DNA from 2 places in the Rhizobium sp. 01N424 genome. Region 1 is predicted to be linked to the other one. Evidence: predicted binding sites of a transcription regulator. Region 1 holds the regulator's gene; the other holds the start of a gene.
The links. The regulator LexA, encoded in region 1, represses DNA repair genes until DNA is damaged. The targets are predictions, from matches to a motif close to TGTTCNNNNTGTGTTCNG.

Region 1 (15,683 bases):
CGGTGGTGATCCGCAAAGCGTCCATCACGCCGGTGAAGAGACGACGCTGACCGTCGGCGAAAATTGCACGATGCGCGAAGGTGTGACGATCAATACCGGCACCAGCGATTTCGGCGGCAAGACCATCGTCGGCGACAACAATCTGTTCCTCGCCAATTCGCATGTTGCCCACGATTGCCGTGTTGGCAACAATGTCATCATGTCGAACAACGTCATGCTTGCAGGTCACGTGACGATCGAAGATCGCGTCATTCTCGGCGGCGGTTCGGCGGTGCATCAGTTCACGCGTGTCGGCCGCCAGGCCTTTGTCGGCGGCCTCTCCGCCGTCAGCTACGACGTCATTCCCTACGGCATGCTGAACGGCAATCCGGGGCTGCTCGGCGGCCTGAACGTCGTCGGCATGACGCGTGCCGGCGTTGATCGCGCTGTCATTCACACCGTACGGCGCGCCTACAAGGCAATTTTCGAAGGCTCCGGTTCGGTTCGCGATAACGCAGCCGCAATCCGCGCCGAATATGATGATTGCCCTCAGGTTGTCGAAATCCTCGATTTCATTGCCGCCGAGAGCGATCGGGCGCTGTCTTCGCCGACGCGGGGACAGAAAGGCTGAGCGTGTCCGTTTCCGGCGACACCGCGAAGGGCCGTCTTGCGATCATCGCTGGAAACGGCCTTTTGCCGGCTTACGTCGCTCAGGCAGCGCGAGCTGCCGGCGATGAGCCCTTCGTGATCTCGTTGAAGGGCGAAGTTGACCGTTCCTGGCAGGGCTACGACCATGCCGTCATCGGCGTCGGCGATGTCTCCGCACTCGAAGCTATCTTCAGCAAGCATGACATTCGCCGCGTCGTAATGTCCGGTGGCGTTCGCCGCCGGCCGGAATGGCGGGAAATACGCCCGACCTGGAAGTCCATCGTCAAGATCCCGTCGGTCGTCAGGACATTGATCTCCGGCGGTGATGACACCGTGCTGCAGATGGTCATCAAGCTCATCGAAAATAACGGCCGCCGCGTGATCGGCGCTCAGGAAATCGCACCTGATCTCCTGGCTTCTGTCGGCTCTCTCGGTGCGGTGGCGCCGGGCAAGGACGATATCTCCGACATGCTGAAGGCTGCCGAGGCCGCCAATGCCCTGGGATTGCTGGATGTCGGGCAGGGTGCCGTCTCTGTGGGTGGACGCGTCGTCGCGCTCGAGGGACCCGAAGGTACCGACGGCATGCTGGAGCGGGTCGCATCGCTGCGGGGTACAGGGCGGATATCGGCGCGCCGCAAGGGCGTCCTCGTCAAGCTCTGCAAGCCGCAACAGGATTTGCGCGCCGATCTGCCATCGATCGGCGTATCGACAATTGCCAATGCACAAAAAGCCGGTCTTGCAGGCGTCGCCGTCGAGGCGGGCAGGGCACTGATTCTGGAGAGAGATGAGATGATCGCTGCGGCGGATCAGGCTGGCCTTTTCGTGTGCGGCATCGACCGCGGCTTGCCTGGATGGGGGCTGACGTGAGCACCAGTCTGAAAATCGGCATCATTGCCGGAGAAGTCTCCGGCGACCTACTGGGCGGCGATCTGATCGCCGCTCTGAAAAAGATCCATAACGGCCCGGTCGAGCTTTTCGGCGTCGGCGGCGAGGCGCTGGAAGCCCAGGGCCTGAAATCGCTGTTCGACTATTCCGAACTGTCGATCATGGGCATCAGCCAGGTGCTCGCCAAGCTGCCGACGCTTTACAGGCTGATCCGCCAGACCACGGCGGCAATCATCGCCGCCAAGCCTGATGTTCTCGTCATCATCGACAGTCCCGACTTTACCCATCGCGTCGCCAAACGCGTACGCGCGGCTCTCCCGGATCTGCCTGTCGTCAACTATGTCTGTCCGAGTGTCTGGGCGTGGAAGGAATACCGCGCACAACGCATGCTGGGATATGTCGATCATGTTCTGGCGGTCCTGCCATTCGAGCCCGGCGTGATGAAGGAACTCGGCGGGCCGCCGACGACCTATGTCGGCCACCGGCTGACGGCAGATCAGGATCTCATCGCGACACGAAACGCGCGCAGCGCAAGGGCAAACGCTGCCCAGCCCGCCGTCAAGTCGATCATGTTGCTCCCGGGCTCGAGGGCCTCGGAGATCAACCGTCTTTTGCCGCATTTCGGCGATGCAGTGAATGAGCTTGTCTCGCGCAACGGCGAGATGCGGTTCATGTTGCCTACCGTTGCGAGGCGCGAGGCGCAGGTGCGCGAGATGATCAAGGATTGGCCGGTGAAGCCGGAGATCCTTGTCGGCAGCGAGGCGAAGTGGCAGGCTTTCGCCGAAGCCGACGCAGCGATGGCCGCATCCGGAACGGTGATCCTGGAGCTGGGGCTCGCCGGCGTGCCGACGGTGTCGGCCTACAAGATCGACTGGATCATGAAGCTGCTGACGGGCCGCATCAAGACCTGGACGGCTGCCATTCCGAACCTGATCGCCGACTACGCGGTCGTGCCTGAATATATCAACGAGGTTGTCCGCGGCGGCAGCCTGTCGCGATGGATGGAGCGACTGTCGGCGGATACGCTGCAGCGCCGCGCGATGAGCTCGGGCTTCGATCTCGTCTGGCAGCGCATGCAGACGGACAAACCGCCAGGACAAAAGGCGGCCGAGGTCGTTCTCGAGACTCTGGACAAGAAAAAACCCGGTCAGAAATGACCGGGTTTTTTTGTTTCACCGATACAGGCGCCTAGCGCTTGGAGACCGGAACGTAGTTGCGCTCCGCTTCGCCGATATAGAGCTGGCGCGGGCGGCCGATACGCTGCTGCGGATCCTCGATCATCTCGTTCCACTGCGCGATCCAGCCGACGGTGCGGGCGAGAGCGAAGAGAACCGTGAACATGGTCGTGGGGAAGCCGAGAGCCTTCAGCGTGATGCCCGAATAGAAGTCGATGTTCGGGTAGAGCTTCTTCTCGATGAAATACTCGTCGGTTAGCGCGATGCGCTCGAGTTCCATCGCCACTTCGAGAAGCGGATCGTCCTTGATACCGAGTTCGCCGAGAACTTCATGCGTCGTCTTCTGCATGATCTTGGCGCGCGGATCGTAGTTCTTGTAGACGCGGTGACCGAAGCCCATCAGGCGGAACGGATCGTTCTTGTCCTTGGCGCGGGCAACATATTCAGGGATACGATCGACGGAGCCGATTTCCGAAAGCATGTTGAGAGCCGCTTCGTTGGCGCCGCCGTGGGCAGGACCCCAGAGGCAGGCAATGCCGGCCGCGATGCAGGCGAACGGGTTTGCACCTGAAGAGCCGGCGAGACGAACGGTCGAGGTCGAAGCGTTCTGCTCGTGGTCGGCATGCAGGATGAAGATGCGGTCCATGGCGCGCGAGAGAACCGGATTGACCGTGTACTCTTCGCAAGGGACAGCAAAGCACATGCGCAGGAAGTTCGACGCGTAGTCCAAGTCGTTCTTCGGGTAAACGAAGGGCTGACCGATGTGATACTTGTAGGCCATGGCGGCCAGCGTCGGCATCTTGGCGATCATGCGCAGCGAAGCGACCATGCGCTGATGCGGATCGGTGATGTCGGTCGAGTCGTGATAGAAGGCCGACAGGGCGCCGACACAGCCGCACATGACGGCCATCGGGTGTGCATCGCGGCGGAAGCCGGTGAAGAAGCGGCTCATCTGCTCATGCACCATGGTGTGGTGCGTGACGCGGTAATCGAAGTCCTTCTTCTGCGCAGCGGTCGGCAGTTCGCCGTAGAGCAGCAGATAGCAGACTTCGAGGAAGTCGCCGTGCTCGGCCAGCTGCTCGATCGGATAGCCGCGGTGCAGCAAAACGCCTTCATCGCCATCGATGTAGGTGATCTTCGATTCACAGGATGCGGTCGAGGTAAAACCAGGATCGTACGTGAAGGAACCGGTGTTCTTGTAGAGTGCGCCGATATCGATGACATCAGGCCCAATCGTTCCGCTCTTTACGGAAAGATTGGCGGATTTGTCGCCGATTTTGATTGTTGCGCTTTGATCCGTCATTCTGATCCTCCAAATTGGCGGCGGCGCCATAAAAGCGCCATAGGGTTAAGCGTCCGCTCAGATTGCTATATGATAGCGCGCCTAATGCCAAGTTACCGTGACGCCATTTTGTGCATCGCAGTATCAACTTTTAGGCACTCCTGCGATGCTGTAAACGCATAGCGGAAGCCGATGATTTATTTAGGCTTTTTGCACTCACGTTTTTTCATCATTTTTCAATCGATTATTGTTGCTGAAACGCGCGCAGGGTTGCATTCTGGTTGTATTCTATCGGGTCATCAGGCTCTTTGCATGCCGGAGTTGAAAACCAGCGACGTCAGCACGATCACCATCGGCGCCGCGGCCAAATTGCCGCAGACGCTGCTGATGCCGCCTGCAGCGGGCTCTCTCCTCGCACCTGTTAATCTAGGTCACCGCCGGCAGCTTTCTATTCATGCTCTTCGGTCGCTGCAGCGCCGTGTTGTGCAAAGCCTGCCGGCCTGCGCTGTCGAAGAGCTGGCTTATGGCGGCCGCATGTTGTTTGCGCCGGTGGCGCTCGGACTGGGCTCCCTTCTCTGGTTTGCCTGCGGTGCAGACATTTCACCGGCTGTGCCGCTTTCATGCGCGGTCGTGCTGCTTCTGCTGCTCGCCGTGACCGATCGCAGCCGGCAGTGGAGCCGGATCTGCGTGGCCTCCATGACGTTGATTGCTGCCGGCATCCTCGCCGCACAATTCGAGACCTGGAGAGCTGGTACTGTCGTTCTCGATTCGGCGGTAACGACGACGCTGACAGGCCGCGTAGAGCGGCGGGAAAGCGATGGCCGCGGCGGCTGGCGGTATCTGCTGGCGCTCAAGGCGACGGAGAACCCGGCGCTGAAGCGACCGCCAGAGCAGGTGACCGTGATTGCGCGCGGCCAGAAAGCGGAGTTCGAAACCGGGACTTGGCTGAAAGGCCGGGCAAGGCTGACGCCGCCGTCTGGGCCTGCTCTTCCCGGCCTCAACGACTTTTCGTTCGGTGCCTATTTCGACGGCGTCGGTGGCAACGGTTTCTTTTATGGTGCCCCTGCCGTGGTGCCAGCGGCCGAACCCGAGCCCGGATCGATGCAGGATCGCGCTATTGAATGGCTTTATCGCCTCAGAAGCGGCATCGGCGATCGTATCAGAGGCATCCTGCCTGGCGACACCGGCGCTTTCGCCGCCGCTCTCGTCACGGACGAGCGCCGCGCCATTTCGAGCGAGACGACCGAGGCGCTGCGCCAATCCGGGCTTGCGCATATCATTGCCATTTCCGGTCTCAACATGGCGCTGTCGGCAGGCATCTTCTTCGTCGGCTTCCGCAGCGTGCTCAGCCTGTTTCCGGCTGTCGTCCAGGCCTATCCCGTCAAGAAGATCGCCGCAGCCGGTGCGCTTGCCGCCGTCACCGCCTATTTTCTGATCTCGGGCTTCGCTGTCTCTGCCGAACGCGCCTTCATCATGATGGCGATCATGCTGGCGGCGGTCTTCTTCGACCGGCCGTCGATCAGTCTGCGCAACGTCGCCCTGTCGGCGCTGGTGATCATTATCCTCTCACCCTCGGAGATCATGGGGCCAAGCTTCCAGATGTCCTTCGCCGCGACACTGGCCCTCGTCGCGGGCTATGCGCTCTGGAAGGAGAGGCCGGTGCGCGACCGGCCCTTCGCAAAGTTTCGCGCCGTCAGGATGCTGTCTTCCGCCGCCGCGTTCTTCGGCGGCATCCTGCTGACCTCCGTCATCGGCGGCTTCTCGACTGCATTGTTCTCGGTCGAGCACTTCCACCGGCTGACGGCCTATGGCCTGCCAGCCAATCTCGCCGCAATGCCGATTATCTCCTTCATCATCATGCCGTTCGGCCTCATTGCCATGCTGCTGATGCCCTTCGGTCTCGATGCATGGGCGTGGCAGGTGACGGGTTTCGGGCTCGATCTGGTGATCGCCATCGCCAGGACGGTTGCCTCATGGGGCGGCGATATCGGCGTCGGGCGCCTGGCGTCTTGGTACTTTCCCGCGGCGGTGACAGGTTTCCTGCTGCTGACTTTGCTGCGCAGCCGCATGCGCCATCTCGGCACCGCGATCTTGATGGCATCGACGACAGCCGCCGCGATGTTGGGAGGTCCTCCGCCGCCGAAAATCGTGATTGCCGAGGACGGGAGCATGGCGGGCATCGTCAGCGACAACGGCCTCGCCACCAATCGCGAGCGGCCACCGGGCTTCATCTTTGATCAATGGAGGCGCGCTCTGGTGATCGATAAGCATCTGTCACCGGCGTTCCCGGCGCTCCCGGATATTCCCACCGCACCGCGCGGTGAAAGGCTGAAACTGACGGAGGCACAGCAGAACGACACCATGAACGCGATCAAGGCCAGTGCGACGGGCGAGCGCTTCTCATGCGTGAAAAAGGCCTGGTGTACAGCGAAGCTCGACAACGGTTCGATCCTGACCGTGATCGAGAATGCGGCGTTCCTTGGCCCAGCCTGCGACATATCCGATATCGTCGTCACACCGGTTCGCCTGCGCTTCGATACCTGCCGCTCAGGCGCCCTGCTTTTCACCGGGGAGACACTGCGGAAGACAGGCGCTGTCGAGCTTCGTTTCCCCAATGGGATCGCCGAAATCACCACATCATTCGAGGGTCTCGATCGTCCCTGGACCCGCCACCGCGCCTATGACTGGCGCAGTGGAGCTTTTGGTGAAAGCGAACCGCTCAGTGATAGCGGCGGATAAGGCCGACGAGCTTACCCTGAACCTTGACGCGGTCAGGTCCAAAAATGCGGGTTTCGTAAGCCGGGTTGGCGGCCTCGAGCGCAATGGACGCGCCCTTGCGGCGGAAGCGCTTCAGTGTTGCCTCTTCGTCATCGACGAGCGCAACGACGATATCACCGGCATTGGCGGTATTGGTGTTGCGGATGATGACCGTGTCGCCGTCGAAGATGCCGGCCTCGATCATGGAGTCGCCCTTGACCTCAAGAGCATAGTGCTCACCGTTTCCGAGCATGTCGGCGGGAACTGTAATGTCGTGGGTGTTCTGCTGGATCGCCGAAATCGGCACACCGGCTGCGATCCGGCCCATGACCGGCACGGAGATCGACGTGTGATTGTCCTCGTTCGCCGGCTTCGGCGGCGCGACCGGCTGCGGCTTGCCGAGGCTGCCTTCGATGACGCTCGGCGAGAATCCGCGGCGCGGCTGAATGCTCGGGCTGTAGGCTTCCGGAAGCTTGATGACCTCGAGTGCGCGCGCCCTGTTCGGTAGGCGGCGAATGAAACCGCGCTCTTCCAACGCGGTGATCAGGCGATGGATGCCCGACTTGGAAGCCAGGTCGAGCGCGTCCTTCATTTCGTCGAAGGACGGCGGTACGCCGGACTCTTTCATCCGCTCGTGAATGAAGAGGAGAAGCTCCTGTTGTTTGCGCGTCAGCATCGAAGTCTTTCCCCAGATTCGTGAAACAAAGCCAGAACGGACACTATATGTTCCATATGTGTTCCGCAAGTGCCTAAATATTGGTAAAACTTCCGATGATTTTTCGTCGTTTTTGAAAGTTTATTTGCCGGATTGGTGATCCACGCTTGCGCTTTGCCGGGCAGGGAGTGCAAATCTCTGCCGGCTTCACCGGAGGGAACCGCCATGACGCATCCGCTCGATCATCTGGTACTGCCCGTCACCCATATAGATGTTGCCCGCGAGCGACTCGGCCGTCTCGGTTTCACCGTCGCGGCCGATGGCCGTCATCCGTTCGGAACGGAGAATGCCTGCGTCTTCCTTGCCGACAGGACCTATCTCGAACCGCTCGGTGTCGCCAACCAGGCGGAGTGCGACGCGGCCGTCGCGAAGGGCAACAGCTTCGTCGCCCGCGATCAGGCCTTCCGCTTCCGCTGCGGCGATGACGGCTTTTCGGCTGTTGTCTTCGGCACCGATGATGCCGATGCGGACAAGGCTTCCTATGACGGCGCACAGCTGAGCGGCGGTGATATGGTCGAATTCTCGCGGCCGATCGTCATGCCCGACGGAACACAGGCGACAGGCGCCTTCAAGCTCGCCTTTGCCGCCGATCTCCGGGCACCCGATGTCTTCTTCTTCGCCTGCCAGCGGATCAACGCCTTTCCGGCCGATCGCAAGGCACTGGAAACCCATGCAAACGGCGTCACCGGCATCAGCGAGATTGCCCTGAGCGCTGAGGATCCGCAGGCCTTCGCCGAATTTCTGGAGACGGCCAGCGGTGGAGTGGAGCCTAAGGAGGCGGCACTCGGCCTATACTTCGAATTGCCGAACGGGAGACTTTCCATCTTCTCGAGCGAGGGCATGGAGGCCTATTTCGATGCCGAGCCACTTGTCACCGATAACGGCCTCAGGGCGCGCGCAATCGTGTTTTCGGTCGGTGATCTGGCCGTGACAGCGGCGCATTTGGCTGCTAACGGGATCACCCATGTCAGTATGAACAATCGTCTGCTGGTGAAGCCGGCGCCGGGACAAGGCGCAATCTTTGCCTTCGAGGAGACCCAATGACAAATACCAATGCAGAAGTCGTCGCCGGCGAGGGTGCTGGACGCGTTACTTTTTCGAATACGGGCAAGCTGTCGCTGATCGCCGGTCCCTGCCAGATGGAAAGCCGCGACCATGCTTTCATGGTCGCCGGTGTTCTGAGCGAACTCTGCAAGTCGCTCGGTATCGGCCTCGTCTATAAGTCGTCTTTCGACAAGGCGAACCGCACATCGCTTTCTGCCGAGCGCGGCATCGGTCTTGAAAAGGCGCTCGAAGTCTTCTCCGATCTGAAGAAGGAATTCGGCTTTCCTGTTCTGACCGATATCCACACGGAAGAGCAGTGCGAGCAGGTGGCAACCGTCGCCGACATCCTGCAGATCCCGGCCTTCCTCAGCCGCCAGACGGACCTTCTCGTTGCTGCCGCCAAGACCGGCCGGATCGTCAACGTCAAGAAGGGCCAGTTCCTGGCGCCCTGGGACATGAAGAATGTCCTCGCCAAGCTGAATGCCAGCGGCAATCCGAACATCCTGCTCTGCGAACGCGGTGCCTCCTTCGGGTACAACACACTGGTATCGGACATGCGCTCGCTGCCAATCATGGCTGCACTTGGCGCTCCCGTTATCTTCGACGCCACGCATTCCGTGCAGCAGCCGGGCGGGCAGGGCGGTTCGAGCGGCGGCCAGCGCGAATTCGTCGAGACCCTGGCGCGTGCCGCCGTTGCCGTCGGTGTCGCGGGTGTCTTCGTCGAAACGCACGAAGACCCGGACAACGCGCCGTCCGACGGACCGAACATGGTCTATCTGAAGGACATGCCGCGGCTTCTCGAAAAGCTTCTCGCCTTCGACGCCATCGCGAAAGCGGCCTGACGTTCAAAAGGCTGACATGATCCTGTAATAGGCCTCGAATGAGGCTGGAAACGAAGGCATGTTAGGCGGCTCAAAAACGGCCATTGTAATTTGCGTGCCTTCGATTAAGACGATTTCAAACGATTTATCCCACCCACCGAGCAGGAAGAAACCCATGACTGCAATTACCGATATCATCGCCCGCGAGATTCTCGATAGCCGTGGCAACCCCACCGTCGAGGTCGACGTTTATCTGGAAGATGGCAGCATGGGCCGCGCGGCTGTTCCGTCGGGTGCGTCGACCGGCGCGCACGAAGCCGTCGAAGTTCGCGATGGCGGCAAGCGCTATCTCGGCAAGGGTGTCGAAAAGGCCGTCGAAGCTGCCAACACCGAAATCTTCGACGCCATCGGCGGCATCGACGCCGAAAACCAGATCCAGATCGACAACATCATGATCGAACTGGACGGCACGCCGAACAAGTCGCGCCTCGGCGCCAACGCCATCCTCGGCGTTTCGCTGGCCGTCGCCAAGGCTGCTGCCGAAGCTGCCGGCCTGCCGCTCTATCGCTATGTCGGTGGCGCTTCCGCCCACCTGCTGCCTGTTCCGATGATGAACATCATCAACGGCGGCGCTCATGCCGACAACCCGATCGATTTCCAGGAATTCATGATCCTGCCCGTCGGCGCCGACTCGATCCGTGAAGCCGTCCGCATGGGTTCGGAAGTCTTCCACGTCCTCAAGAAGGAACTCTCGGCTCAGGGCCACAACACCAACGTCGGCGACGAAGGCGGTTTCGCACCGGGCCTGAAGAGCGCGCCTGAAGCCCTCGATTTCATCATGAAGTCGATCGAAAAGGCTGGCTACAAGCCGGGCGAAGACATCTATCTCGGCCTCGACTGCGCCTCGACCGAATTCTTCAAGGACGGCAAGTACGTTCTGGAAGGCGAAGGCCGCACGCTGGAGCCTGGCGCAATGGCCGAATACCTGGCGCAGCTCGCTGCCCAGTACCCGATCATCTCGATCGAAGACGGCATGGCTGAAGACGATTGGGACGGCTGGAAGGCTCTGACCGATCTGGCCGGCAAAAAGGTTCAGCTGGTCGGCGACGATCTCTTCGTCACCAATTCGGCCCGCCTGCGCGACGGTATCAAGATGGGCGTCGCCAACTCGATCCTCGTCAAGGTCAACCAGATCGGCTCGCTGACGGAAACCCTCGACGCCGTCAACACTGCGCACAAGGCAGCCTACACCGCCGTCATGTCGCACCGTTCGGGCGAAACCGAAGATTCCACGATTGCCGATCTCGCGGTTGCCACCAACTGCGGTCAGATCAAGACCGGCTCGCTGTCGCGCTCGGATCGTCTGGCAAAGTACAACCAGCTGATCCGCATCGAAGAGGGCCTCGGCCCGCAGGCCCGCTATGCCGGCCGCTCGATCATCCGCGGCTGATAGCCGTTAGCGATCAATGCCTTGAAACCCGCGCTTCACCGGCGCGGGTTTTTTCTTGCTCGCAAGAATTCATAGTCAACGGACGGTTAATCTCTCAGCGCTACTGTCATCGCATAGGTAATGCGTTTTAGAGCATGTGTGCGTATGTGGACAAAGCATCATAAGAAAAAGAAGATCGGCCGGTTCGTTGTTCCGGCTATGACGATCGCCTTTCTCTCCTATTTCGGCTATCATTGCATCCATGGCGATTACGGCCTGCGTGCGACCGAAGTCTTCGAGCAGCGGCGCATCGCCCGCGAGAAGGAGCTTGCGACGCTGAAGGCCAAGCGCGAGCATATCGAGCAGCAGGTCGCGCTTTTGAGTGATGGCTCTCTCGACAAGGATATGCTAGACGAAAAAGCCCGTTACCAGCTGAATGTGTCACGCGCCGACGAGGTCGTCATATTCAATTCATATTCCAATTAACTGAAAACAAGTTAATCGTTAATTATATAGAATTATCAGTGGCTTAATCCTGAATACGTGCCATGCATTTATGGCATTGCTGTGGCCATATTTCTTCCCTATGGTACGCGCCACCTAAGAACCACAAACCCATAGGGAGGGTTGAATGGCGCCGCGAAAGAACGCGACCGTTTCCAGCCGCAAGACCAGCGCAAAATCCGCAGCCAAGGCCTCGAATGGTGGTCCTGTCGCCGATTTCGATCGCGACGAGGAGCTCAAGGCTTACCGCGAGATGCTGCTGATCCGCCGCTTCGAAGAGAAGGCCGGCCAGCTTTACGGCATGGGCTTCATCGGTGGTTTCTGTCACCTTTACATCGGTCAGGAAGCTGTCGTCGTCGGCATGCAGATGGCGCAGAAGGATGGCGATCAGGTCATCACCGCCTACCGTGACCACGGCCACATGCTGGCAACCGGCATGAGCGCCCGCGGCGTCATGGCCGAACTGACCGGCCGCCGCAACGGCTATTCCCACGGGAAGGGCGGTTCGATGCACATGTTCTCCAAGGAAAAGCATTTCTACGGCGGACACGGCATCGTCGGCGCGCAGGTCTCGCTCGGCACCGGCCTGGCATTTGCCAACCGCTACCGCGGCAATGACTCGGTCAGCGTCGCCTATTTCGGCGACGGCGCGGCTAACCAGGGCCAGGTCTACGAAAGCTTCAATATGGCGGCACTCTGGAAGCTGCCGATCATCTATATCGTCGAAAACAACCGCTACGCCATGGGCACCTCCACGGCTCGCGCCACCGCACAGTCGAACTATTCGCTGCGCGGCTCCGGCTTCGGCATTCTGGGCGTACAGGTCGATGGTATGGACGTGCGCGCCGTCAAGGCTGCCGCCGACGAGGCGCTCGATCATTGCCGCTCCGGCAAGGGCCCGATCATCCTGGAAATGCTGACCTACCGCTACCGCGGCCACTCCATGTCGGACCCGGCCAAGTACCGTTCCAAGGACGAAGTGCAGAAGATGCGCTCGGAGCATGATCCGATCGAGCAGGTGCGCCAGCGCCTCGTCGAAAAGGGCTGGGCCTCCGAAGACGATCTGAAGGCGATCGACAAGGACGTCCGCGACATCGTCGCCGACAGTGCCGATTTCGCCCAGAACGATCCGGAGCCGGATGCATCCGCGCTCTACACCGACATTCTGCTCTAATCGGGGAGGGAACCAATGCCTATCGATATCCTCATGCCCGCCCTCTCTCCGACGATGGAAGAAGGCACGCTGTCTAAGTGGCTCAAGAATGAAGGCGACAAGGTCACCTCGGGTGACGTGATTGCCGAAATCGAAACCGACAAGGCGACGATGGAAGTCGAAGCCGTCGATGAAGGCGTGATCGGCAAGCTGCTGGTTCCGGCCGGCACCGAAAACGTCAAGGTCAATGCCAAGATCGCGATCCTCCTGCAGGACGGCGAATCGGCTTCCGACATCTCGGCCGCACCCGCTGCTGCACCGGCACCTGCCGCTGCTCCCACACCGGCCGCAGAAGCCAAGCCTGCCGCAGCACCGGTTCCGGCTGAACCGAAGGCAGCAGCACCGAACGATCCGGAAATCCCCGCCGGCACCGAGATGGTCTCCATGACCGTTCGCGAAGCGCTTCGCGACGCGATGGCCGAAGAAATGCGCGCCGACGACAACGTCTTCGTCATGGGCGAAGAAGTGGCCGAGTATCAGGGCGCCTACAAGGTGACCCAGGGCCTGCTGCAGGAATTTGGCGCTCGCCGCGTCATCGATACCCCGATCACCGAGCACGGCTTTGCCGGCGTCGGCGTCGGCGCTGCGATGGCCGGCTTGAAGCCGATCGTCGAGTTCATGACCTTCAACTTCGCCATGCAGGCGATCGACCAGATCATCAACTCGGCTGCAAAGACGCTCTACATGTCCGGCGGCCAGATGGGCGCTCCGATCGTCTTCCGCGGCCCGAATGGTGCCGCCGCACGCGTCGGCGCTCAGCACAGCCAGGATTATGCCTCCTGGTACAGCCAGATACCGGGCCTCAAGGTCGTCATGCCCTACACGGCAGCCGACGCCAAGGGCCTGCTGAAGGCCGCGATCCGTGATCCGAACCCGGTCGTCTTCCTCGAAAACGAAATTCTCTACGGCCAGCACTTCGACGTGCCGAAGCTCGATAATTTCGTCCTCCCGATCGGTAAGGCCCGCATTCACCGCCAGGGCAAGGACGTCACCATCGTCTCCTTCGGCATCGGCATGACCTATGCGGTCAAGGCAGCCGCTGAACTCGAGAAGATCGGCATCGACGTCGAACTGATCGACCTTCGCACCCTGCGCCCGATGGACCTTCCGACGGTGATCGAATCGGTCAAGAAGACCGGCCGCCTGGTTACCGTCGAAGAAGGCTACCCGCAGAACTCGGTTGGCACCGAAATCGCCACCCGCGTCATGCAGCAGGCCTTCGATTATCTCGACGCACCGGTCCTGACGATCGCCGGCAAGGACGTTCCGATGCCTTACGCCGCAAACCTCGAAAAGCTGGCGCTGCCGAATGTCGACGAAGTCGTCCAGGCAGTGAAGACCGTCTGCTACAAATAAGGGGAGGGTATTTCGATGCCTATCAACATCACGATGCCTGCCCTCTCTCCGACGATGGAAGAAGGCAACCTGGCCAAGTGGCTGGTCAAGGAAGGCGATACGGTCAAGTCTGGCGATGTCATCGCCGAGATCGAAACCGACAAGGCGACGATGGAAGTCGAAGCGGTCGATGAAGGCACCGTTGCCAAGATCGTCGTTCCTGCTGGCACGGAAGGCGTCAAGGTCAACGCGCTGATTGCCGTTCTGGCCGCCGAGGGTGAAGACGTGAAGGCGGCCGCAAGCGGCGCCGGCTCGTCCGCGCCGGCTCCGAAGGCCGAAGCTGCCCCGGCACCGAAGGCTGAAGCCGCAGCTGCCCCGGCAGCAGCCGCCCCTGCGGCGCAGGCTCCGGCCGCAGCACCTGCTGCTGCATCGTCTGGCAACCGCACCTTCTCTTCGCCGCTGGCACGCCGCCTCGCGAAGGAAGCCGGTATCGATCTCGCTGCTGTCACCGGCTCCGGCCCGCATGGCCGCGTCGTCAAGAGCGATGTCGAAGCTGCCGTATCCGGTGGTGGTGCCAAGGCGGCTGCGCCTGCTGCTTCTGCAGCTGCACCTCAGGCCGCTGCCGCTCCTGCCGCCCCGAAGGGTGCTTCGGAAGAAGCCGTTCTCAAGCTCTTCGAGCAGGGTTCCTACGAGCTCGTGCCGCATGACAACATGCGCAAGACGATTGCCCGCCGTCTGGTAGAATCGAAGCAGACCGTGCCGCACTTCTACGTCACCGTCGATTGCGAACTCGACGCGCTGATGGCGCTTCGCGCGCAACTGAACGATGCCGCGCCCCGCAAGGACAGCGCACCGGCCTACAAGCTCTCGGTCAACGACATGGTCATCAAGGCGATGGCTCTGGCACTGCGCGACGTTCCGGATGCGAACGTCTCTTGGACCGACAACAACATGGTCAAGCACAAGCATGCCGATGTCGGCGTCGCCGTCTCGATCCCCGGCGGCCTGATCACCCCGATCATCCGCAAGGCCGAGCTGAAGACGCTGTCTGCCATCTCCAACGAGATGAAGGACCTCGGCAAGCGCGCCAAGGATCGCAAGCTGAAGCCTGAAGAATATCAGGGTGGCACGACCTCGGTTTCGAACATGGGCATGATGGGCGTGAAGGATTTCGCAGCCGTCATCAACCCGCCGCATGCAACGATCCTGGCGGTCGGCGCAGGCGAGCAGCGCGTCGTCGTCAAGAAGGGCGAGATGGCCATTGCAACGGTCATGAGCGTCACCCTGTCGACCGACCATCGCTGCGTCGACGGTGCGCTCGGCGCGCAGCTGCTGCAGGCCTTCAAGGGCTATATCGAAAACCCGATGGGCATGCTCGTCTGAGCATTGAGCGGAGGCGGAAATGACGAAGACCGTTCTTTGCTATGGTGACTCGCTGACCTGGGGCTACAGCGCCGAGACGATAGGCCGCCATGCCTACGAGGATCGTTGGCCGAGCGTGCTGCAGGCAGCGCTCGGCAACGGCACGCGCGTCATCGCTGAAGGCTTGAACGGCCGGACCACCGCCTTCGACGACCATCTGGCCGATTGCGACCGCAACGGTGCCCATGTGCTGCCGACCATCCTGCAGACGCATGCACCGCTCGATCTCGTCATCCTGCTGCTTGGCACCAACGACATGAAGCCTGTCGTGGCGGGTTCGGCCTTTGCCGCCTGCCAGGGCATCGCCCGCTTGGTGCGGCTGATCCGCAATCACGCCTGGCCCTTCGAGTTCGACGGGCCGGATATCCTGATCGTCGCGCCGCCGGTTCTATGCGAGACGGCGAACGCGCCGTTTGCGGCGTCCTTTGCCGGTGGTGTCGAGGAGTCGGCAAAGCTTGCGACCCTCTATCGCGA
Region 2 (15,683 bases), on a different contig from region 1:
CGCCGCACCTGATTCCCCGGCAGCGAGTCTGCGTCATCACCAGAGCGAAAGAAAGCGTTGAAACGCCTTAGCGGGTGCTGAGACCGAAGCCCTGCATCAGCCGTGTCGTTGCAAAATCCGGGTTGCCCGACGTGAAGACCGCAAAATCGAAATTGTCAGGATGAACCGCATCCGCAACCTCAGGCACGAGGCTGCGGGCACGGCGCGCAATCGCCTCAGCCGGATCCAGCCAGTCCACGGGCCACGGCGCCAACCGTCGGAAAAGATTGGCCATGAACGGATAATGCGTACAGGCGAGCACGACGATATCGGTCTTGCGCCCGTCCTTTTCGACGAAACACTGCTCGATCTCGCTCATCACCGCGGCGTCCGATACGGTCTCGCCGCGGATATAGGCCTCGGCCATCCGCGCCAGATTTTCCGATCCGACCAGACGGACATGGCATTGCTGCGCAAAGGACTGGATCAGGTCGCGCGTATAGGCGCGCTTGACGGTGCCAGGCGTTGCCAGCACCGAAACCAGCCCGGAACGCGTCCGTTCGGCCGCCGGTTTGATCGCAGGAACCGTTCCGACGAAGGTCATCTGCGGAAACGCAGCACGCAGATCGGCGCCGACAAGCGTGAAGGCCGTATTGCAGGCGATGATGCAGACTTCGGGATCATGCTCTTCGAGCAGCCTGGCAAACAGGCTGACGACACGCTCCTTCAGCGCCTGCTCCTCCCAGCCGCCATAGGGAAAGCCGGCGTCGTCAGCGATATAGATGAAGCCACGCTCCGGCATCAGCACGCGCGCTTCGCGCAGCACGGTCAGCCCGCCGATACCGGAATCGAAAACCAGGACCGGTTTCAGCTCATTCCCCGCTGCTGTCATTTTTCGGCCGTTCCTTGGTCTTTTCGGGAGCCCGGCTGCCGCGCGGATATTTCCGCGAGAACCGGTCGAGGGAGGAGATCACGCCGCGCAGCACGCTGATTTCCTGCTCGGTGAAGGCGCGGCGCGACAAAACTGCGCGCAGATTGTCCACCATTTTGGGCTTTTTCGCGGGCGGGTGGAAATAATTGCGCGCATCGAGCGCCTCTTCCAGCTGGTCGAAGAAGCCGAACAGCTGCTCCTTGGTCGATGGCGTCTGCTCCATGGCCTGGAAGCGCACCTCGCCCAGATCGTCCATCCCGGACTTCATCCACTCGTAGGACATCAAAAGCACCGCCTGGGCGATGTTGAGCGAGGCGAATGCCGGATTGACCGGAAAGGTGACGATCTCGTCCGCCAGCGCCACTTCCTCGTTGCTGAGGCCCCAGCGTTCGCGCCCGAAGAGAATGCCGACACCCTCCCCGGCGCGAAATCTCGTCCGCAGCGTCTCGGCAGCAACCACGGGAGAACGCACCGGCTTGAAACCGTCCCGCTCGCGCGCCGTCGTCGCATAGACGAAGTTGAGGTCGGCGATCGCCTCCTCCAGCGTGTCGTAGACCTTCGTGCCGGCGATGACGTGATCGGCCTTCGACGCCGTCGCCTGCGCCCTCTCGTTCGGCCAGCCGTCGCGCGGATTGACGAGCCGCAGCTCCGCAAGGCCGAAATTGGCCATGGCGCGTGCCACCATGCCGATATTCTCGCCCATCTGCGGTTCGACCAGAATGATCGCCGGTCCTTCGGTCAGAAGTTCCCGCTCGCTGTTTGTGCCTGCCATGAATGCCGTCCTTGCTTTCGAGCCGGAATAGCCTTGCGCGCGGCAAACGGCAAGACTTATGCGGCCGGATAGAGCCGGTCGAGGACGCCGCCGACCATCTCCACGCCGAGCCTTGCGCCGCTCATGGAGATCGGCAGATGCCGTGCGGCGGAAGCTGCCGACTGGCGCTCGACGAAGAAACACTCCGAACCGCGCGGCGCCACCGCCGAGAGCCGCGTCCGCGCAGCCGCCAGCGCCGCCCTCACCTTTTCACGGTCCGCATCGCTCAGACCCTCGCCATAAGAGCTGGCGACGATCCTGGCCCAATAGGTGCCCGACAGAAAGATCGCCAGCGTCTGCCGGATCCGGCCGGGACGTGTCACCACCGACCAGGCCGACCCGAGAGGCCGTGCGGCGACGGTGACATCGCGATAGGCACCATCGAGCGTCTGAGAAAGCGAGATGAGCTCGTAGCGCGGCTTGCCGTCGAGGATCGCCGAGAGCAGCGCGTCGAGCGCGTCGAACCATTTTTGAAGTGCGGCATCCAGTGCGCCGCGGGTGCGCGCCGGGAAAACCAGGAAGGCGACCGCCGTCCCGGCCAGCGTCCCGATTAACGTCTCTTCTATGCGCAGCGCCAGCAGATCGACAGTCAACGCACCGGTCATCCCGTAGACGAGACAGAGCACGATCGACACGAAGAAGGTCATCGTCGCATAGGAAATCTGCAGGAAGTAGAAAGCCAGGAAGATGCAGACCACCGCGACGGGGATGGCGATCGCGTCGTGGCCGGTCAGCAGCGTCGCAAGCCCGAGACCCACGACAATGCCAAACAACGTGCCGAGCGACCTCTGCAGCGCCTTCATCGCCGTGTCGCCGCGGGAATTGGTATTGGTGAAGACCAGAAACGAGGCCAGCACCGCCCAGAACCATCGTTCGCGCGACAGCATCAGCCCGACGCTCATGGCCAGCGCGGCGGCGAGCGTGATCTGCAAGGCGGATTTGATCAAAGGATTGGCGAAGGAAAAGTCGATCGCCGCAGCGGTCGGCTCGTCATCGGCGGGCTCCACACCGGCGAATGCGGTCATCTGCGCCTGCGCGATTGTCTCCACGAGGTGACGTCTGGCGTCACCGAGCCAGAAAAGCGCCCGCCTGGTCTCGGCAGCCGGGTCGGACGATGCGTCATCCTGTTGAGCAAGGCTTCCTTGCTTGCCTTCGATGACGGCGTGAACCAGCGCGAAATCCGGCAAACTCTGCTGGCTGAGCACGATGGCGCTTTCGGCGGCGAGATGCAGATCGAAGAGGTGGATCGCCAGTTCTGCGGCCGGATCCTCACCCTTGTCGAAGACGCCGCCGGCTGGCCGCGGGATGAAGCTCTCCGCCATCAGCACCACTTCCTTCAGCCGATCCTCCAGCTGGCGCAGTTCCTGGCGATCGTGCTCGTTGACCTGTCCGTCCGAAGCAAGCGCTGCCAGCTTGAAGAGGATCTGGTTGACCCTGCCCCGCACGCTTTCCAGCGATCGCAACAGATCGCGGCGCCAGATATCCGGCAGCAGCATCGCGCGGACGACATGGCCGGTCAGCGCCGAAACAATGGGACCGACCGCGATCAGCGGCAACTCGCCGATGTCTGGGTGGAAATAGGCCCCCATGAAATAGGAGGTAAAGGCAAACATGCCGATGGCAAACCCGCGCGGCCCAAAGACGCGCGCCGAGGCCGCAAGGCAGATCACCACCAGAAAGACCAGATCGGTCAGCACCCGATGATCTTCCAGCGCCGCGGCGATCGCCACGACGGCAAGACTGGCCAGGCATCCGAGTAACCGCGTGATCAGCTGCCGGAAATTGCCCTTGTCGCGCACGGCGACCCCACCCTCGATCGACAGCACGATGCCGAGGCCATAGGAGGCAGTCGGTAGCGGCACAGCAAAGAGATGGATCAAGAATAGGATCGCAAAGGAGATGACGATCGTCAGCGTCACCCGCGATGCCATGCGAAAGCGCGACAGCGCCGGGTCGTTGGCAAGCAGCCAGTCACGAAGATCGAAGCCCGAAAACAACCGATGAACCCTCATCCGGCGCAGTCACGAAACATGCCCTCTCCGGACATACCGCCAAATCGGGCAAAATCAAACGCCGGGCCGGCCCTCACTGGCCCTTGGCGATCTCGTCCATCGTCGCCTTCAGCGAACTGGTAGCCTTGGTCTCGGGATCCTCGAGCATGATGTCGTCGATGACGGCCTTGCCGCCTTCCGTGGCCATCTCGAAGCGCACGGTGGAAACCGCCTGTGCCTCTTCGCCCTCGCCGCATGCCATCTTCCGGAACGACGCCACGACCTCATCCTGACCATTGGCCGTCTTCTCCGGCGTCAGTTTCAGATCTTCCAACGGGCAGGCATCCTGCCCGTTGACGATGACGTCGTAATCGAAGGGTGAGATGCCGTCGTCCACGGCGGGATGCTTTGCCGCCTCCCGGTACTTGGCGGCGAAATCCTTGCTGTAGCGCGTGTCGAGTTTGCCGGGGTCGAAGATGTCGACCCATTCGATATCGTCGCCCGACCAGTTATTGACCGTGGCGTCCATGACCTCCTGAACCGGCGCCGGGATTTCGGCAGCTTTTGCAAGGGTCGGAAGACCGGCGAATACGGTAAGCAGCAAGGCAATCGTCTTCATGATGAAATGTCCGTTAACGAAGCAATTGCCGCGGACACTAATCAAATCCGCGGACTTGGCAATGGCCCCAAAATGCTCTTTCCGGGGTGCTTGCGGCTTTGCGTTCCAAGCACACAATGCTATAGCGCTCGGGATTTCAAAAATCACCCGCCACGGGACCCAGTCCCCACCAGCTTACGAGGCAGATACATGAAAAAGATCAAGGTCGCTAACCCCGTCGCCGATCTCGACGGCGATGAAATGACGCGTATCATCTGGCAGCTTATCAAGGACAAGCTGATCCATCCGTATCTCGACCTCGATATCGATTACTTTGACCTTTCTGTCGAAAACCGCGACGCCACCAACGACCAGGTGACCGTAGACGCCGCCAACGCCATCAAGAAGCACGGCGTGGGCATCAAGTGCGCGACGATCACGCCTGACGAAGACCGCGTCAAGGAATTCAATCTCAAGCAGATGTGGAAGAGCCCGAACGGCACGATCCGCAACATCCTCGGCGGCGTGATCTTCCGCGAGCCGATCATCTGCCAGAACGTTCCGCGTCTCGTCCCGGGCTGGACCAAGCCGATCGTCGTCGGCCGTCACGCTTTCGGCGACCAGTACAAGGCGACCGATTTCAAATTCCCGGGCAAGGGCAAGCTCTCGATCAAGTTCGTCGGTGAAGACGGCGCAGTCATCGAGAAGGACGTTTTCGACGCTCCCGGCGCCGGCGTTGCCATGGCGATGTACAACCTTGACGAGTCGATCCGCGAATTCGCCCGCGCCTCGATGAACTACGGCATCATGCGCGGCTGGCCGGTTTACCTGTCGACCAAGAACACTATCCTGAAGGCCTATGACGGCCGCTTCAAGGACATCTTTGAGGAAGTTTACCAGGCCGAATTCAAGGCCAAGTTCGTCGAGCTCGGCATCACCTACGAACACCGCCTGATCGACGACATGGTCGCCTCGGCGCTGAAGTGGTCCGGCGGCTACGTCTGGGCCTGCAAGAACTACGACGGCGACGTCCAGTCCGACACGGTCGCCCAGGGCTTCGGCTCGCTCGGCCTGATGACCTCGGTCCTGCTCTCGCCGGACGGCCGCACGGTCGAAGCGGAAGCCGCACATGGCACGGTGACCCGCCACTACCGCCAGCACCAGAAGGGCCAGGAAACCTCGACGAACTCGATCGCCTCGATCTTCGCCTGGACCCGCGGCCTCGCACACCGCGCCAAGCTCGACGACAATGCGGAACTCGCAAAGTTCGCGGCAACGCTCGAAAAGGTCTGCGTCGACACCGTCGAAGCTGGCTTCATGACCAAGGACTTGGCGCTGCTCATCGGCCCGGATCAGCCATGGCTGTCGACGACCGCCTTCCTCGACAAGATCGACGAGAACCTCAAGACGGCCATGGGCGCCTGAGGCGGCCAGAACCAGAGAACAGCAGAACGGCGGGATCTTCCCGCCGTTTTCATTTCAACAACAAGGGAACAGCACATGACGACGATCCGCCTGCTTGAGCCATCCGACCGCTCGCAATGGGAGCCCTTGTGGAAGGGCTATCAGACCTTTTACGACGTCGTCATTCCGCCTGAGACCACCGAACTGACCTGGGCGCGCTTCCACGCTGCAAACGAGCCGATGCATGCCTTCGGCGCTTTCGATGACGACGGCAAGCTGAAGGGCATCGTCCACGCCATCTTCCATCGCTCCACCTGGCTGCCGAAATGGACCTGCTACCTGCAGGATCTCTATGTCGAGGCAGACCAGCGCGGTCTTGGAACCGGTGCCGCACTGATCGAGCGCGTTGCCGATCTTGCCCGCGAACAGGGCGCCGGCCGGCTCTACTGGATGACGCACGAGACCAACGAGCGCGCCCGCCGCCTCTACGATCACATCGCCGAACGCTCCGGCTTCATCCAGTACAGAAAGCAGCTCTGACTGCTGACAGAAATTGGCAGCATCCTCCCCTAGACATTGCCGCGTCGCTGGCCTGCGCCAGATATCAGCAATCGATGAGGAGACAATGATGACCGAAGAACTGGTGTTCTACACAAATCCGATGTCGCGCGGCCGGATCGCCCGCTGGATGCTGGAGGAAACCGGTGTTCCCTACCGCACCGAGATCAAGACCTTCGACGGTACGATCAAGGGAATGGACTATCTCTCGGTCAATCCGATGGGCAAGGTCCCGGCGATCTCGCATCGCGGCACCATCGTCACCGAATGCGCTGCGATCTGCGCCTATCTGGCCGACACGTTTCCTGAGAAGGAGCTGGCGCCGCGCCCTAAAGAGCGCGGCTCCTATTACCGCTGGATGTTCTTCGCCGCCGGTCCGCTGAAATCGGTCGTCACCATCCGTATGCTCGGCTTCGTCACCCCTGCCGACAAGGCCCGCAGCGTCGAATATGGCAGCTTCGGCGATGTCATGGACACGCTGGAAAAAGCCGTGACCGACAACCCCTATATCGCCGGCGACCGCTTCACGGCCGCCGATGTCTATGTTGGCTCGCATATCGGCTGGGGCCTGAATTTCGGTTCGCTCGAGCAGCGGCCGGCCTTTGCCGACTATCTCGGCCGCGTCGCCAACCGGGATGCCTACCGCCGGGCCAACGCACTGGATGATGAAGCGATGCAGGACATGCAGCTCAAGGCCCACTCACACTAGCGGCATGTAGATATCCGTCAAAAGCTCGGTCGGCGCCGTGTCGCGCGGGTTGTTGAGATATTCCTCGAACATCAGCCCGTCGCGCAGCTGCCGGCCGGAAACCGGCAGCCATTCGGCATAGAGCCACTGATAGGCCTTGTGCATGTCCGCATAGGGACCCTTGTGGCGCAGCACCGCATACTCGCCGCCGCTGAGAGACTGCCGGACGAAAGGCGGCTCGGCGGCGATGGTCTCATCAGCGCTGACGCAGGCAACCGACCGCAGTTTTTCAGCAGCAACGATATCAGGATCGTCGAAATAGACACCGATCATCCGCATACCGGGTGACGCCAGCCCGCGGGCATAAAGCGTTCCGAACAGCGTCTCGAACGCCTTGCTGATCTGCATGTAGGAACCGGTATGCGGTACGCCGATCAGATCGATCGGCTCGATGGTTTTCAACGTCACGTCAAACATGGCTGTCGCCTTTCCTGAAATCGAGGGTTCGAAGACTTTATGGCTTCCCTCTTTCCGGTAGCGCGCCGGCGGCATGCCGTAGACCGATTTGAAGATGCGGTTGAAGGATTGGAGATTGGGATAGCCCGATCGCTTGGCAATCTCGCTGATATCAAGACCTGTACGGACGATATCGCCCGCCGCGCGATGCAGCCGCAGCCGCTTGACGGTGGCCGCCAGCGTCTCGCCGTAGATCGCCCGGTAGATCCTGTGCCAGTGATAGCTCGACATGCAGGCGATATCGGCCAGCCGCTCCATATCTAGCTCCTCGTCGAGGTGGTCGTGGATATAGGCCGAAACCCGCCTCAGGCGGTTTTCATAGAGAGACCAAGCCGTTTGCCCGTTCATGTCAGACCTCATGCAAATCGATCACCTGCAGACAACCATAGTCCGGTTTGACAAATCCTGCGGAGTTCAGGCTTAGAACAAAAAAGGCGGAGACCGAAGTCTCCGCCTTTCACTATCACCATCCGGTGAAGATCAACCAGCAAGCGCTGCCGCAACCGCTTCGATCGCCTCGTCAGCCTTCGATCCATCCGGACCGCCGGCCTGGGCCATATCGGGACGGCCGCCGCCGCCCTTGCCGCCGAGCGCTGCAGAAGCGATGCGCACCAGATCGACGGCGCTGAAGCGGCCGACGAGATCTTCGGTAACGGCAACCACGGCGCTGGCCTTCCCGTCGTCGGAAACGCCGATCAGCGTCACGACGCCGGAGCCGAGGCTGGCCTTGCCGTCGTCGGCAATGCCCTTCAGATCCTTCGGATCGACGCCGGTAATGGCTTTGCCGAGGAACTTGACGCCGGCGATCTCGCGGACCGCGTCATCGGCCGAACCGCTTTGGCCGCCGCCCATGGCGAGCTTGCGCTTGGCATCGGCCAGTTCGCGTTCCAGCTTGCGGCGCTCGTCCATCAGCGCTTCGACGCGCGAAACCACATCGCCTGCCTGCACCTTGAGGGCCGACGCCAGCGTCTTCACGCGGTCGTCCTGCTCGGCCAGATAGACACGGGCCGCTTCCCCGGTGACTGCCTCGAGACGGCGCACGCCGGAGCTGACGGCACTGTCGCCGAGAATGCGCACCAGCCCGATATCACCGGTCGCAGACACATGCGTGCCGCCACAGAGCTCGATCGAATAAGGCTTGCCGGTCTTGGCACCATGCAGACCCTGGCCCATGGCAACCACACGCACTTCATCACCGTATTTTTCGCCGAACAGCGCCATTGCGCCCTCGGCACGGGCATCATCGACGCTCATCAGACGCGTCGTGACAGGCGAATTCTGCAGAATGATTTCGTTGGCCATATCCTCGACCACCTTCAGCTCTTCTGAAGACATCGGCTTCGGATGCGACACGTCGAAGCGCAGGCGGTCCGGCGTCACCAGCGAGCCCTTCTGGGCAACATGGTGGCCAAGCACTTCGCGCAGCGCCTCATGCAGCAGATGCGTTGCCGAATGGTTGGCGCGGATCTGCGAGCGGCGGGCGTGATCGACGGTCATCGCAACCGCGTCGCCGGTCTTGATCGTGCCTTCGACGACTGTGCCGATATGCACGAACAGCCCCTCGCCACGCTTCTGCGTATCGGTGATCTCGATCCTGGCGTTGTCGGAAGAGATGATGCCGGCATCGCCCACCTGACCGCCGGATTCGCCGTAGAACGGCGTCTGGTTGACGACGATCTGCACCTTGTCGCCGCTGACGGCCTGCTGAGCAGAGGCGCCATCCTTGACGATCGCCTGGACGACGCCCTCGGCGCTTTCCGTGGCATAGCCGAGGAATTCGGTTGCGCCATGCGCCTCGCGCAGCTCGAACCAGATGGTTTCGGTCGCCTTGTCGCCGGAGCCGGCCCAATGCGAACGGGCCTCCGCCTTCTGGCGCTCCATGGCATCGGTGAAGCCGGCGAGATCGACGTTGATTTCGCGGGCGCGCAGGGCATCCTGCGTCAGGTCGAGCGGGAAGCCGTAGGTGTCGTAGAGCTTGAAGGCGGTCTCGCCGTCGAGCATGTCGCCCTTGCCGAGCGTGGTCGTGGCGTCCGACAGCAGCGACAGGCCGCGCTTCAGGGTCGTGCGGAACTTGGTTTCCTCAAGCTTCAGCGTTTCGGTGATCAGCGCCTCGGCGCGCACCAGTTCCGGATAGGCGCGGCCCATCTGCTGGATCAGCGCCGGCAGCAGCTTCCACATCAGCGGTTCGCGCGCGCCAAGCAACTCGGCATGGCGCATGGCGCGGCGCATGATGCGGCGAAGCACGTAGCCACGGCCTTCAGCGGACGGCAGAACGCCGTCGGCGATCAGGAAGGCGGACGAGCGCAGATGATCGGCGATGACCCGGTGGCTGGCGCGCTGGTCGCCTTCTGCCTTGACGCCGGTCGCCTCCTCGGAGGCCTCGATCAGCGCGCGGAACAGGTCGATATCGTAATTGTCATGCTTACCCTGCAACAGCGCCGCAACGCGCTCGAGGCCCATGCCGGTATCGATCGACGGGCGGGGCAGATCGACGCGCTCTTCCTTGGTGATCTGCTCGTACTGCATGAAGACGAGGTTCCAGATCTCGATGAAGCGGTCGCCGTCTTCCTCAGGCGAGCCCGGAGGGCCGCCCCAGATATGATCGCCGTGATCGTAGAAGATTTCGGAGCACGGACCGCAGGGACCGGTATCGCCCATCGCCCAGAAATTGTCGCTGGTCGGAATGCGGATGATCCGGTCCTCCGACAGACCGGCGATCTTCTTCCAGAGACCGAAGGCCTCGTCGTCGGTGTGATAGACGGTGACCAGCAGGCGCTTGGCGTCGATGCCGAATTCCTTGGTGATCAGGTTCCAGGCAAGCTCGATCGCCCGCTCCTTGAAATAATCGCCGAAGGAGAAGTTGCCGAGCATCTCGAAGAAGGTGTGGTGGCGCGCGGTGTAGCCGACATTGTCGAGGTCGTTATGCTTGCCGCCGGCGCGCACGCATTTCTGCGCCGTCGTCGCCGTCGAATAGGGGCGCTTTTCAAGACCCGTGAAGACGTTCTTGAACTGCACCATGCCGGCATTGGTGAACATCAGCGTCGGGTCGTTGCGCGGCACGAGAGGGCTCGACGGAACGACTTCGTGGCCGTTGGTCTTGAAATAGTCGAGGAAGGTCGACCGGATATCATTCACACCGCTCATGCTATGCCCTTCAATGCTGCCCACGGCAGGTCAAATCTTAAATGCAGTGGCTTTTATCGTCCGCATTAACCACTGTCCAGCAGGCAAACCCGCCTGCAAAACGAAACGGCCGCATTCCTGGTGGAATGCGGCCGTTTCGAACGCAAAAATGCTAGGGCGAGGATCAGGGCTCGCCGTCGCCATCGCCGTCATTGGCATCCGGTCCGCCGTTCTGCAGCTTCTCCGCAAGCAGGCCGGCATTCTGGCGGATCGAAGTCTCGATCTCGCGCATCGTATCCGGATTGTCTCGCAGGAAAATCTTGGCGTTCTCACGCCCCTGCCCGAGCCGCTGGCTGTTATAGGAGAACCAGGCACCTGACTTCTCGACGATGCCTGCCTTGACGCCGAGATCGACCAGCTCGCCGGTCTTCGAGACGCCTTCGCCATACATGATGTCGAATTCGACCTGCTTGAAGGGAGGCGCCATCTTGTTCTTGACGACCTTGACGCGCGTCTGGTTGCCAATCACCTCTTCACGCTCCTTGACCGCGCCGATACGGCGGATGTCGAGGCGAACCGAGGCGTAGAATTTCAACGCGTTGCCGCCCGTCGTGGTTTCCGGAGAACCGAACATCACGCCGATCTTCATGCGGATCTGGTTGATGAAGATGACCATGGTCTTCGACTTCGAGATCGATGCGGTCAGCTTGCGCAATGCCTGGCTCATCAGACGCGCCTGGAGGCCCGGCAGGCTGTCGCCCATCTCGCCTTCGATTTCGGCGCGCGGCGTCAGTGCAGCGACCGAGTCGACGACGAGAACATCGACGGCACCGGAACGAACCAGCGTATCGGTGATTTCTAGCGCCTGCTCCCCGGTATCCGGCTGCGAGATCAGGAGATTGTGCAGATCGACGCCGAGCTTGCGGGCATAGACCGGGTCGAGCGCATGTTCCGCATCGACGAAGGCACAGATGCCGCCCTTCTTCTGGGCTTCTGCAATGGTCTGCAGCGCCAATGTCGTCTTGCCGGAGCTTTCCGGTCCATAAATCTCGATGATGCGGCCCTTGGGAAGACCGCCAATGCCGAGTGCGATATCCAGTCCGAGAGAGCCCGTCGAAACAGTCTCGATCTCGACCACGCTCTCATTCGAGCCGAGCTTCATGATAGAGCCCTTGCCGAACGACCGCTCGATCTGAGAGAGTGCCGCTTCAAGTGCCTTGCTTTTGTCCACCGATTTGTCCTCTACAAGCCGCAATGTATTCTGTGACATTCGATCCACCTTTAGGTTATTGAAGCCGCTCTAGCAATGTCGCCGCCGATGCCGATTTTGTACGTGATTTGTTCTCATTCCGCAAGTGGCGTTCAAATGATTGAAACGAAAAGGTAAATCAGTACGTGTTCTACATTTGTTTTATTGATGCGGCGCAAGGGCTTAGCAGCGTGACACGGCCTGACGGCGAGCTGCAGCGGATGGCTCGATTCGGCGAAATCGCCCCCTCTGGAGCTCACGCATGAAGCGCAATATTCTCGTGCTCGGCGGCGCCCATATCGACCGGCGTGGACGCATATCCGGCGACACGGCGCCGGGCTCCAGCAATCCGGGATCCTGGTTCGAAGAAGCCGGCGGCGGCGGCTTCAATGCGGCGCGCAATCTAGCCCGCCTCGGCTTCGACGTGACGATGATTTCGCCGCGCGGCGGTGATCCGACCGGCGAGATGGTGACGGAGGCTGCCTATGCAGCCGGTGTCAACGACCGCCCTTTCGTCTTCCTCGACCGCAAGACGCCTAGCTACACCGCGATCATCGAGCGAGACGGCAATCTCGTCATCGCGCTCGCCGATATGGACCTCTACCGCTATTTCTCGCCCCGCCGCCTCGCCATCCGCGCGGTGCGCGAGGCCTTTGCCGACAATGATCTGATCCTCTTCGACGCCAACCTGCCGGAAGACACGATCGCGGCCATCGTCACCCGGGCAAACGGCCTTGGAAAACCGGTGGCGGCGATTGCCATCTCGCCAGCCAAGGTGATCAAGCTGAAGGCCTGTGCCGAAGGCATCGACTTCCTGTTCCTCAACGAGGCGGAAGCCACGGCACTCGCCGGAACACGCCCTGACGATGCGACAGACTGGGTGTCTCTGCTCGGTGACACCGGATTGAAGGGCGGCGTCGTCACCCGCGGACAGCGCGAACTGATCGCCTTTGCCGGCAAGCAGTCGATCGCGCTGCAGCCGCCCGCAGTCGATAGCGTGGCCGACGTCACGGGCGCCGGAGATTCGCTTGCCGCAGGCGTGCTGTCGGCATTCATGCACGGTTTGCCGCTGGAGGAAGCCGTGCGTCATGGCGCTGCGGCCGCAGCGGTCACCGTCCAATCGCCGCTTGCCGTCAGTGAAAAACTGACGCCCGAACTGCTCCGCGACACGCTGGCCCTTGTTCCGGCCGCCAGAATTCTGCATTGAAGCGCGCTTATCGATGAACTGGAAACGACAATGACGAAACCGATCTCCCCTCTGCTGCCGATCTCCTATTCGAAGGAAGTTGCCGCTGCCAAGCAGCGCGGTGCACCGCTGGTCGCGCTGGAATCGACCATCATCACTCATGGCATGCCCTATCCGGGCAATATCGAGATGGCCCGCAGCGTCGAGGCGATCATTCGCGAGCAGGGCGCCATTCCGGCGACCATCGCGGTCATGCACGGTGTCCTGCATATCGGCCTCGAGCCGGAAGAGCTTGAAAGGCTCGCCAAGGAAAAGGACGTCATGAAGGTGTCGCGCGCCGACCTCGCCTTCTCGATCGCCGAGCGCCGCACCGGCGCCACGACCGTGGCCGCGACAATGATTGCTGCGGCGCGTGCCGGCATCAAGGTCTTCGCCACCGGCGGCATCGGCGGCGTGCATCGCGGCGCCGAAGAGAGCTTCGACATTTCGGCCGACTTGCAAGAGCTTGCCCGCACCGGCGTCATCGTCGTCTGCGCCGGCGCCAAGGCGATCCTCGATATTCCGAAAACACTGGAAGTGCTGGAAACCTCCGGCGTTCCCGTCGTCACCTATGAGAACGAAGAATTCCCGGCCTTCTGGTCGCGCAAGTCAGGCCTGAAGAGCCCGCTGACCCTGAACAGCCCGGCGGCAATCGCCAATTTCCAGACGACCCGCGAGCAGCTCGGCATCGATGGCGGCATGCTGATCGCCAACCCGGTTCCGGAAGCCGACGAAATTCCGCGCGAGGAGATGGAGATTTATATCGAGCGTGCGCTCGATAGCGCCGAGCGCGACGAAATCACCGGCAAGGCGGTCACGCCTTACCTGCTCAGCACCATCTTCGACCTGACCGACGGCCAGAGCCTGAAGACCAACATCGCGCTGGTGGAAAACAACGCGCGGCTGGCGGCCGAAATCGCCGTGGCGCTGGACGCCTGAATGAATTGAAAACCCGGGAGGCGGAAACGCCTCCCGTCATTTGCTGTCGAGCGTTTCCTTGACGACGACGGCCAGCTGCTTCAGCGAGAACGGCTTCGGCAGGAAGCCGAATTTCGATCCCTCCGGCAAATTGCGCGCAAACGCATCTTCGGCATAACCGGAAACGAAGACAAACTTCATATCCGGATATGTCTTGCGCAGCTCGCGCAGCAGGCTCGGCCCATCCATCTCCGGCATGACGACGTCGGAAACGACGATGTCCACCTTGCCGTCGAGTTCTTCCAGAATGTCGAGCGCCTCGATGCCCGATCCCGCCTCGTGAACCGTATAGCCGCGGGTCTCAAGCATCCGCTTGCCGCCGCGGCGTACCGCCTCCTCATCCTCGACGAGCAGAATGACGGCGTTGCCGGTCAGGTCTTCCGGCTGCTCCGGCTGCACCGCGACAGGCATCTGCACGACGTTGCTGGCAACAGAGCCGTCTGCGCTCCCCTCGGCAGCTATGACCGGCTCAACGATATGGCGCGGCAGGAACACCCGGAAGGTGGTTCCCTTGCCGACTTCGGACTCCGGCTGGATATAGCCGCCGGATTGCTTGACGATGCCATAGACCATCGCCAGCCCGAGGCCGGTTCCCTTGCCCACTTCCTTTGTGGTGAAGAACGGCTCGAAAATCTTGTCCATGATCTCGGGCGCGATACCGGTGCCGGTATCCTTGACCTCGACAAGAACCATGTCCTCGTTCGGCATATAGGAATAGTTGAAGGCCGCGACTTCATCCGCCGTCACGTTGCGTGTCCGCACCGTCAACTTGCCGCCCTCGGGCATGGCGTCGCGGGCGTTGACGCAGAGGTTGATCAGCACCTGTTCGAACTGAGAGAGGTCGGTTTTGACGGGCCAGAGATCGCGGCCATATTCGACATCGAGCTTGACGTTGGTGCCCGACAGCAGCCGGTCGACGAGCATGCGCAGATCGCCGACGACATCCGTCAGGTTCAGCACCGACGGCCGCATCGTCTGCTTGCGCGAGAAGGCCAGTAGCTGGCGCACCAGCACCGCCGCGCGGTTGGCATTGCGCTTGATTTCCATCAGATCGGCGAAGCTCGCATCGGCCGGCCGCGCCTGCAGCAGCAGGTGGTCGGAGGATAGCAGGATCGCCGTCAGCACGTTGTTGAAGTCATGTGCGATGCCGCCCGCCAGGGTGCCGACTGCGTTCATCTTCTGCGTCTGCGCCATCTGCGCCTCAAGCGCCTTCTGCTCGGTCACCTCGACGGCATAGACGATCGCCGCCTCTTCCGGCGCTTCGTCGCTCTGGTCGATGACGGCATTGATGTAGAAGCGGAAATGGCGTGCATCGTCGTCAGGCGTGCGGGAATCGATCGGCGGAATGTCGCCCTGCCGGTCCTTGGCGGCGTCGAGCGCGCTCTGCAGCCGTTCACGATCGCTTTGCTGGACGATCGCTTCAAGCCGTGCGCCATTGTCGACGTCATCGCGCGATACCAGGCCGGAGAACAGCTTCAGGAACGGCGCATTGGTGCGCAGGATCCGGCCTTCGCCATCGACGGAGGCGATCGCCATCGGCGTATTGTTGAAGAAGCGGGTAAAGCGCATGACGGCGGCCGAGGCGGATTGCTCGTTCTCGGTGCCCGGTTCGCGCCGCAGCACGATCGTCCG

Region 2: recA (recombinase RecA) is a predicted target of LexA. The motif match lies at 11,996-12,013, and genes of this name have one in related genera.

The regions. Positions count from the first base shown of each region.
Region 1 covers NZ_JBFTRK010000007.1:88,865-104,547, reverse strand. Annotated here, with positions in the region: gene lpxA (acyl-ACP--UDP-N-acetylglucosamine O-acyltransferase) at 1-610, shown strand, start outside; gene AC1DNK_RS18360 (LpxI family protein) at 613-1,494, shown strand; gene lpxB (lipid-A-disaccharide synthase) at 1,479-2,669, shown strand; gene gltA (citrate synthase) at 2,701-3,990, opposite strand; gene AC1DNK_RS18345 (ComEC/Rec2 family competence protein) at 4,282-6,708, shown strand; gene lexA (transcriptional repressor LexA) at 6,689-7,402, opposite strand; gene AC1DNK_RS18335 (VOC family protein) at 7,607-8,485, shown strand; gene kdsA (3-deoxy-8-phosphooctulonate synthase) at 8,482-9,327, shown strand; gene eno (phosphopyruvate hydratase) at 9,482-10,756, shown strand; gene AC1DNK_RS18320 (FtsB family cell division protein) at 10,901-11,221, shown strand; gene pdhA (pyruvate dehydrogenase (acetyl-transferring) E1 component subunit alpha) at 11,367-12,413, shown strand; gene AC1DNK_RS18310 (pyruvate dehydrogenase complex E1 component subunit beta) at 12,429-13,808, shown strand; gene AC1DNK_RS18305 (pyruvate dehydrogenase complex dihydrolipoamide acetyltransferase) at 13,824-15,170, shown strand; gene AC1DNK_RS18300 (SGNH/GDSL hydrolase family protein) at 15,190-15,683, shown strand, end outside.
Region 2 covers NZ_JBFTRK010000008.1:147,380-163,062, forward strand. Annotated here, with positions in the region: gene murI (glutamate racemase) at 68-871, opposite strand; gene AC1DNK_RS20210 (RNA methyltransferase) at 852-1,682, opposite strand; gene AC1DNK_RS20215 (FUSC family protein) at 1,739-3,733, opposite strand; gene AC1DNK_RS20220 (hypothetical protein) at 3,807-4,331, opposite strand; gene AC1DNK_RS20225 (NADP-dependent isocitrate dehydrogenase) at 4,521-5,735, shown strand; gene AC1DNK_RS20230 (N-acetyltransferase family protein) at 5,811-6,254, shown strand; gene AC1DNK_RS20235 (glutathione S-transferase family protein) at 6,343-6,981, shown strand; gene AC1DNK_RS20240 (AraC family transcriptional regulator) at 6,973-7,824, opposite strand; gene alaS (alanine--tRNA ligase) at 7,957-10,620, opposite strand; gene recA (recombinase RecA) at 10,784-11,869, opposite strand; gene AC1DNK_RS20255 (carbohydrate kinase family protein) at 12,111-13,055, shown strand; gene AC1DNK_RS20260 (pseudouridine-5'-phosphate glycosidase) at 13,086-14,012, shown strand; gene cckA (cell cycle histidine kinase CckA) at 14,049-15,683, opposite strand, start outside.